Regions from separate parts of the Cupriavidus sp. 8B genome, predicted to be linked through region 2. Evidence: predicted binding sites of a transcription regulator. Region 2 holds the regulator's gene; the other holds the start of a gene.

Region 1 (4,419 bases), on a different contig from region 2:
TGTCTTCGCTGCGGACCAGCGTGACCTTGTGCTGCACCAGCGGATGATCCACCACCATCACGGACGCGGTGACAGGCGGTACGGCGGAGAGGTCAGTCATGATGCGCTCCTGGAGGGCGGTAGCGGATAGGTCTGTCTTGCTCTTGCTGTTTGCTGCTGCGCGGCACGGGTCTGGCAAACCCGCTAGAACACCGTGCCGTCGCTGTTGATGGCGAAAGGCGGTGGGCCACCGGGCCTGCGCTTGGCGGCAATGCGCCGCCCCGCGGCCCAGGTGCCGCCTTCAAGCACGCGCGCCAGCGGGAACGACTCCGCCGACAGCCCGAGCGCCTCGCGCACCGACGCGGCCACGAGATCGAGCCCCGTCACCGTGAGCGCACGCCACTCCACGATGACCGGCTCATCCACCGTGTGCGCCACGGCAGCAAAGCCAGGGTCGCGCGGCACCATCAGCTCGAAATCGAACAGCAGCCCGCCATTGCGGTATTCGGGCAAGCCCGTCAGGACCTCCAGCCCGGTCACGGTCAGGCCGGCATCTTCCAGCGGCTCCAGCAGCGAGTAGGTGAGCCACTGGGTCAGCTTGTGAAACGGCACCAGGCCATCGGTGCAGGCCGGATGGTGCCAGCAGTCGCCCAGCGACACGCCTTCCAGGCTGACGCGCCCAGGCCATACCGGCCCCAGCGCCACCAGCAGCGTGGTGAGCACGAAGCCGGCCTCGATCTGCCCAAAGCTGGCATGCGCCTTGAGGTAGTCGAACAGGTTGCCCAGCCGTGCCGGCGAGCCGAAGACCGCTGGCGTGGCTTGCGCCACCTCGCCGAGACGGCGCAGGAGCCCGGCGCGCCCATCCAGGCCCACCAGCGGGTTGTGCTGGGCCACCTGGAAGGCAGTCGCGATAGAGGACGCATCGATACGCATCAGGCGCTCGGCATCGGAGCGCAGCGGCTGACCCGGCTGGGCGGAAAAACCGCCGCGCGCGAACAGGTCGAAACTGGCCACGCCAAGCCCTTCGGAGCGCGTCAGCGACAAGTCGCTGGCGGGATCGCGATAGCGCCAGTCCGGGCCAGCGCCGGCATCCAGCAACACGCTGGGGATCACCAGGTCGATGCCGATGCGAGCGCGTTCCTCGCGGTCGGCCTCGCCGGAGAGCCCGCCGCGTTCGCACAGGATCTGCCAGCGGTCCAGCTTCTCGCCGGGGCCACCGCTCTCGAAATGGCGCCAACGGCTGTGGTACGGCACGTTGAGGTCGGGGTAGCGGTGGCGGATGGTGGTCGCCACGTAATCGGCCACGGCCGGGATCCGCTCCGGATGCCAGGTAAACAGCTCGGACGCGCCCGTTGCCACATGATCCGTCACGGCGGCGCAACGGGTGCGCACCGCTTGACCGGTCAGCAAGGCCGCAGCCGGATGGCCCGGCGGCACAGGGCTGGCCCAGCCGCCGGGGTCGTCCGCGCCACTGGTGAAGGGATTCGCGGCGCCGTGGGCGCCACCCGCCTCGGGTATCTCGTTCATTCGTGCAGTCCTCTACCCTTGGCCAGCGCGAGTTCTTCCGCGTCGGGCGGGGTATAGCTCGTGAAGTAGCCAGCCGCCACCTTGGCGTCGATTTCCACGCGGGCATCGGCCGGGATCAGTGCATCGGGAATTGCAACTTGCTCGACCACCTCGATACCCTGAGCGGTCAGCGCCCCATGCTTCATATTGCTCATCGAAGCCCAGCGGTCGATACGCTTGATGCCGAGCCAGTGGAACACATCGGGCATGAGCTCCTGGAAGCGCATGTCCTGCACGCCGGCGATACATTCCGTGCGCGCGAAATAAGTCTCGGCCCGGTCGCCGCCAACCTGGCGCTTGCGGGCGTTATAGACCAGGAACTTGGTCACCTCGCCAAGCGCCCGGCCTTCCTTCCGGTTATAGACCACCAGCCCGACACCGCCCTGCTGCGCCATCTCGATGCACACCTCGATGCCGTGGGCCAGGTACGGCCGGCAGGTACAGATATCGGAGCCGAACACGTCCGAGCCGTTGCACTCGTCGTGCACGCGGCAGGCCACCTTGGTCTCGGGCTTGCCGAGCTGGCTGACGTCGCCGAAGAAGTACAGGGTCATGCCACCGATCGGCGGCAAGAACACTTTCAGGTCGGGCCTGGTGACCAGTTCCGGGAACATGCCGCTGGTCTGCTCGAACAGGCTGCGGCGCAGCATGCTCTCCTTGATCTCGAAGCGGTGCGCCAGCCCCGGCAGGTACCAGACCGGATCGATCGCCGCCTTGGTGACGCGCACATCGCCATTGGCATGGAGGATCTCACCGTCGGGCGTGAGGCGGCCAGCCGCAATGGCGCCCATCAGTTCCGGCATATTGATGTGGGCGCGCGTAATCGCGATCGAGGGGCGGATATCGATGCCCGCGGCGATCCGGTCGCCAAAGGCGCTGGAAACGAGATGGCCCCAGGGATCCATCGAGACAATCTTGTCCGGGTCGCTCCACTGCGGGTGGGGCCCGATGACCTCGGCCGGCGAGGTATCGGTGAGATCCGCGCGATGGTCTCGCTGCAGCTTGCCGGAGGCCACTGCCAGCGCGCGGTAAACCGCGTAAGCGCCGGAGTGGGTGCCGATCACATTGCGCTGAGCCGGATTGGTCAGGCTTGCGATCACGGGACCACGCTCCGCTGCCGTGGCGGCCCCCCAGTGGATGGGCTCGGCCGGCTTGTCACGGCGCGCGTGCGAGGTCAGGACGATATGATCGGACATGGCAGCCTCGGAACGAGAATCCTGACCAAACGGTCAGGTTTACGATTCCATAGTAGGCAACCTTCGTGCCATATCCCAATGCTCGTTTTCACCTTGTGTTGCACGCCGCACGATGCCACGCCGCACCGTACGTGTGCGCACCCGCCATCGCAAACGGCGGATCATGGTGCATAGGCACCATGTAAAGGCGGCACCGGGCCGCTGGGGCCGGGTGCCGCTGGGATGTGCCTTCGGATAAACCGGAAGCGCTTTCGGGGGCGTTTGAGGCTTTCGTGCGCTCAGGTCGGCCGTTACTGCCCCGCCTGCTGCCGCTGGACCGGTTCGGGGGCGGCGGGCCACAGCGCCAGGCGCAATGCGCGCAACGGCGCACCGCTCTCCACGTAGCGATGGAACAAAGCCCCGGCGGCGTTGCTAAGCAACCAGGCCGCCACCATGCCGAGCGCATTGAGGACTGGCTGGTGCGCAGCCAGGTGGAAAACCACGGCATTCACCACCAGGCATACCGGGAAATGCACCAGGAACACCGAGTAAGAAATACGCCCGAAAAATGCCAGCCCCTGGCCCTGCGGCCAGCTCTCCAGCCAGCCGCCGCGCCGCGCCGCGCCGAGCAGCAGGGCAACCGCCAGCGCCACTGCGATGCGCAACCGGAAATCCACGACCAACGCTGCCAGCACCACGGCGCACAACACCAGCAATGCCACCGGCGAACGCTCAGGCTCGGATGCCCAGAACGCCAGCGTGCCCATGCCGTAGGCGCCGAAGAAGTAAATCGCCCAGATATCCCAAGCGGCATCGCGGTTGAACCAGAACAGCGAAGCCAACGCCAGCCCGGCTACCACCAACGTGCCCAGCGGGCTGCCGCCCACGCCGAGCCATTGCGCGCAGCGCCGGGCCACCCACAACGCCACGATCAGCAAGGCAAACAATTGCAGGTCGATCGCCACATACCAGACGCCGGCAGACAAGGCATCGAAGTCCAGCACGTTGTGCAGCAGCAGCACATGCGCCAGGAACTGGTGCAGGCCGGGGGTGCCGGGAATGGAGTCGTGATGCATCCAGGTCCGCGCGATGGCAGCGCCGGCAATGGCAATCAGGATGGCCGCGGTATAGGGCACCACCAGCTTTTGGTAGCGGCGCCAGATCGCCTGCAAGGGGTGCGGCACCATCAAATGCCCACCGGGCGCCAGGCTGCGCGCCGCCAGGAAGCCACTGATGACGAGGAACGCCTGCACGGCGATGCGCGCGTACTGCGAAAACCAGTCGAGCAGGTCGGGCGCCAGCACGTGGGCCGCATCGGACATGGGGCCGTAGAAGGCAAGATGGTGCAGCACGATCAGCTGTGAACTGATCGCCTTGAGAGCGTCAATGCACGCCATGCGCGAAGGACGGGGGCTCATTTGTTATAGGAATGCTACAAAGTACACAAGGCCCGGATTCTACTCCTAGGGAACAGCATGGCACCAAAACGGGCCGCGATGCACCGCCGCAAAGCGGGGGCAAGCGTTGCATTGATCACACATTGCATCGCAACATATGTACAAAACAGCATATTTGCGGGCGTTACCTAAAAACTGTAACGATTTCCCGCCGGTACCCGGCATGACAGCCAGAGCAGCACCGCCGCCACGCCCAGCGAAACCCAATAGTCGGTTGGCGCGCCGGCCCACCAGTGGATGTG
Region 2 (4,419 bases):
ATGGGCAGGCCGAGCACGTCGAGATACTGGGAATCGAGCGGCAGGCGCTCGAATTCGCCGTCGTTGCGGCGTACCAGCTGCACCACCAGCTTCAGCTTCATCTTGCGGCGTACCGCGGTCTCGCCAAAGATGGTCTTGATGTCGAGCAGGCCCAGGCCGCGCACTTCCAGCAGGTTCTGCAGCAGCGGCGGGCACCGGCCCTCGATGAAGTCCGGCCCGAGGCGCACGAAATCCACGGCATCGTCCGCCACCAGCCCATGTCCGCGCGAGATCAGTTCCAGGCCGAGCTCGCTCTTGCCCAGGCCGGATTCGCCCATCACCAGCACGCCCATGCCGAGGATGTCGAGGAACACGCCGTGCATGGTCACGCGCGGCGCGGAAATGCGGGACAGGTAGAGGCGCAGGTGATCGATCACCGCCGCGGAAGACACCGGCGTGGTGAACAGCGGGGTGGACGAGCGCGTGCAGCGCAGTTCCAGGTCGGGCGGCGGCTCCATGCCGTCGGCGATCACCAGGAACGGCGGCTCCAACAGGATCAGCTCGCCCATCTGGCGCTTGCGCATCTCGTCGTCGAGGCGCTGGTAATACGTGATTTCGGGCTTGCCCAGCACCTGGATCCGGTTCGGGTGGATCAGGTTCAAGTGGCCGACGAGATCGGCCGCCGACGTGGCTTCACGCGCAAACTCGACATCGAAGGCCCGGTCCGCGCCTTCCAGTCCTGCTACCCAGGAGAGTTTGATATCGGCTGCGTTGTCGTCGAAGATCGACTGCGAGGTGACGCCAGTGAGTTCCATTCGGGTGCTTTCAGGGACGGGCTTTCAGTGGCGGATCAAGGGTGCCATTGCGTCAGCAACTGGTGCACGTCGTCGGGGGTGGGCAGGGTAGCCAGTCCTTCGCGCATCTCGCGGTCGGACAGCAACTGGGCGATCTCGGAGAGAATTTCCAGATGCTGCTGGGTGGCCTGTTCGGGCACCAGCAGGAAGATCAGCAGCGCTACCGGCTTACCGTCGGGCGACTCGAAGGGGATCGGCTCGGCCAGGCGCATGAAGGCGGCCAGCGGCTGCTTCAGTCCCTTGATGCGGCCGTGGGGGATCGCAACCCCGGCGCCAAGGCCGGTGGACCCCAGCGACTCGCGGGCGAACAGGTTGTCGGTCACGGTCGCGCGCGCAACGCCATGGTTGTTCTCGAAGAGGAGCCCGGCCTGTTCGAACACGCGCTTCTTGCTGGTGACGCTGACGTCGAGGTTGATGTTGCCGGGTGGCAGCAATTTAGCCAAACGATTCATGTGGAATGCGCAGGGTTTTCTAGAAAGCAGGCCCGGGGCAAGGAGGCGTCCCGCCGGGCGGAAAGAAGATAAAAACCAAGGCCCGATGTTTCCACCGGGTGTCCCCATGCCGGTGTCGGGCGTCTGGCCATTATAGAGCAGGCCCGCTGCCGCTTTGTGCATTGCAATAGCCGAGGCGCTGAAGCGGTGCCGCATGCACGGAAATGGCCAGGCAAATCAACTATGTATGGCACAGCATACACCGGTACATATGCGTTGCGGAATCCCCTGCGTGGCCCGAAGGGGGGAGGCTGGAACGAAAAAGCCGCGCTGGGCGCGGCTTGATTCCGTTTTCAATGGACTGACACCGACGGCCCGGTATGTGGGCCGCCAGGCACGGTCATTGCTGCATCTGGGATGCGGCCATCTGGTACTTGACCGCTTCACGGTCGTGGCTTTGCACGCGATCCTTGTGGCGAATCACCTGCCGGTCGAGCTTGTCGACCAATGCGTCGATAGCGGCATACAGGTCTTCATGATGCGCTTCGACAAAGATGTCCTTGCCCTTGAGATGTAGATTGATTTCCGCGTACTGCCGCCGGTCCTTTTCTTTTGTATTGTCGACAGAGAGCAGCACACTTACGCCAATGACTTGATCGAAATGCCTGACGATACGCTCCAGTTTCGTTTCCACGTACTCACGCAGAGGGGGCGTGATGTCCAAGTGGTGTCCACTGATCTTGAAGTTCATAGCGTTTCTCCTTCTGAAAGAGCTGCATCAGGCAGGCGATGCAGCTCGGCTACAAAGTCTTACGGAGATTGACCGCGGGAATCTTGAGCGCTTCGCGGTATTTGGCAACGGTACGCCGTGCTACCACAAAGCCTTGCTCGCCGAGCAATTCGGCAATCCGGCTGTCGGACAAGGGGTTCCTAGCGTCTTCGGCTCCTATCAATTGCTTGATCAACGCACGGATTGCCGTTGATGAGGCCGCGCCGCCGGTTTCTGTGGATACGTGAGAGCCGAAAAAATACTTCAGCTCGAAAGTCCCCATCGGCGTTGCCATGTACTTATTGGTAGTCACCCGAGAGATGGTGGACTCGTGTAAACCCAGTGTATCGGCAATCTCCCGCAAAACCAAGGGGCGCATCGCAATTTCACCGTGGGTGAAGAAGTTCTTTTGACGTTCGACAATGGCTTGTGCGACGCGCAATATCGTGTCGAACCTCTGCTGGATATTCTTGATCAACCAGCGTGCTTCCTGCAGCTTTTGCTGCAGTCCCGCCGCGCCGGCATCGCCTTTTGCACCGCGCAAAATCTGCGCGTACATGTCGTTGATACGTAGCCGCGGCATCACATCCGGGTTGAGATGGGCGATCCATCCGCCGCTCAACTTTCGAACGAAAACATCGGGTACCACGAAGTCGGCTTCCGGCCGGCTGTAGGCATGGCCGGGATAGGGCGCGAGCGAGCGGATCAGTTCATGCGCCGCCTTGAGTTCCGGCTCGTCCACTTGCAGGGCTTTTTTCAGGCGCGTGTAATCGCGCACCGCCAGCAGCTCCAGGTGATTGGTGACGATGCTCAGCGCCAGTTCGCGCTGCGGATGCTTGAGCCTGCGCAGTTGCAGCGCCAGGCACTCGGCTGCGTTGCGCGCCCCGACGCCCGGTGGATCGAAGCTCTGCAGCAGCGTAAGCACGGCCTGGATCTCGTCGACCTCGAACTCGAGCTCCTCCGGCAGCTCGCTGCAGATTTCCTCGAGCGTGGCGCTCAGGTAGCCGTCATCGTCCAGGGATTCGACCAGGAAGATGGCCAGCCCTTTGTCTCGCAGGGAAATCTTGAGCGGCGCCAGCTGCTCCATGAGGTGTTCGCGCAGCGTGGGCTCGGCGTCGCGCAGCTGCATCGGTGTTTTTTCGTCGTCTTCGCCTTGCGGGCGGCGGGCGAAATCGTCCAGGCTCCAGTCGTTGCCGTAATCCTCGTTGCTGTCGGAATAGCTGTCGTCGGCTTCGGGGGCGCCATCGGGGCGGTTTTCGCTGGTGCCCTGGCCATCGGCGGGCGCTGGCGCGGGCGCGCTCTGGAGGTTCACCGAGCCGTCCGAGGACACGCGCAACGGGCTGTCGAGCCAGTCGTTCTCGCGCTCGAGCAAGGGGTTCTCGGTCAGCGCCTGTTCCACTTCCTGCTGCAGTTCAAGCGTGGACAGTTGCAGCAGCCGGATCGACTGCTGGAGTTGCGGCGTAAGCGCGAGATGCTGCGAGAGGCGGAGCTGTAGCGACGGTTTCATGCGACCTATTTTATGCCCAACTTCCGTACTGGTGGAACGGAAATTGCTATCGCTGGCGTCGCATGATCGTTTGAAGGATGAAAGGCGACACCGAAGCCGCCCGGGGGGCCGATGCGCGGCAGGCGCCGCGCGCGCCTTTACATGCGGAAGTTCTCGCCCAGGTAGACCTTGCGCACCGACTCGTTGGCGATGATGTCTTCAGGCTGGCCGGACGCCAGCACCGCGCCCTCGCTGATGATGTAGGCGTGGTCGCAGATGCCCAGCGTCTCGCGTACGTTGTGGTCGGTGATCAGCACGCCGATATTGCGCGCCTTGAGGAAGCTGACGATGCGCTGGATTTCGCCGACCGCGATCGGGTCGACGCCGGCGAAGGGCTCGTCAAGCAGGATGAAACGCGGCGCGGAGGCCAGCGCGCGGGCGATTTCCACGCGGCGGCGCTCGCCGCCGGACAGCGACAGCGCCGGGTTGTCGCGCAGGTGGGCAATCTGCAGGTCATCCAGCAGGGTGTCCAGCCGGCGCTCGATCTCGGCCTTGCCCAGGGGCTTGCCATCGTTGAGCTGCAGTTCCAGCACCGCGCGGATATTTTCCTGCACATTGAGCTTGCGGAACACCGAGGCTTCCTGCGGCAGGTAGGACAGGCCCATGCGTGCCCGCTCATGGATGGCCAGGCCGCTGATGTGCTTGTCGTCGAGCACGATATCGCCCTCGTCCAGCGCCACCAGCCCCACGATCATGTAGAACGACGTGGTCTTGCCCGCGCCGTTGGGGCCGAGCAACCCGACCACTTCGCCGCTCTTCACGTCGAGGGACACATCCTTGACCACAGTGCGCGAGCCGTAGCGCTTCTTCAGGTGGCGCACGACCAGCGTGCTGCTGTCC

The links. The regulator sigma-54, encoded in region 2, starts transcription at its own class of promoters, with help from an activator protein. The targets are predictions, from matches to a motif close to TGGCANGNAANCTGCTTT.
Region 1: ACYP5B_RS28665 (GTP cyclohydrolase II) is a predicted target of sigma-54. The motif match lies at 2,795-2,812, and genes of this name have one in related genera.

Annotation. Positions count from the first base shown of each region.
Region 1 covers NZ_BAAILO010000289.1:11,636-16,054, forward strand. The annotation lists gene upp (uracil phosphoribosyltransferase) at 1-100, opposite strand, end outside; gene ACYP5B_RS28660 (URC4/urg3 family protein) at 184-1,506, opposite strand; gene ACYP5B_RS28665 (GTP cyclohydrolase II) at 1,503-2,741, opposite strand; gene ACYP5B_RS28670 (acyltransferase family protein) at 3,032-4,138, opposite strand; gene ACYP5B_RS28675 (hypothetical protein) at 4,306-4,419, opposite strand, start outside.
Region 2 covers NZ_BAAILO010000211.1:69,186-73,604, forward strand. The annotation lists gene hprK (HPr(Ser) kinase/phosphatase) at 1-794, opposite strand, end outside; gene ptsN (PTS IIA-like nitrogen regulatory protein PtsN) at 830-1,285, opposite strand; gene hpf (ribosome hibernation-promoting factor, HPF/YfiA family) at 1,665-2,015, opposite strand; gene ACYP5B_RS21315 (RNA polymerase factor sigma-54) at 2,065-3,540, opposite strand; gene lptB (LPS export ABC transporter ATP-binding protein) at 3,678-4,419, opposite strand, start outside.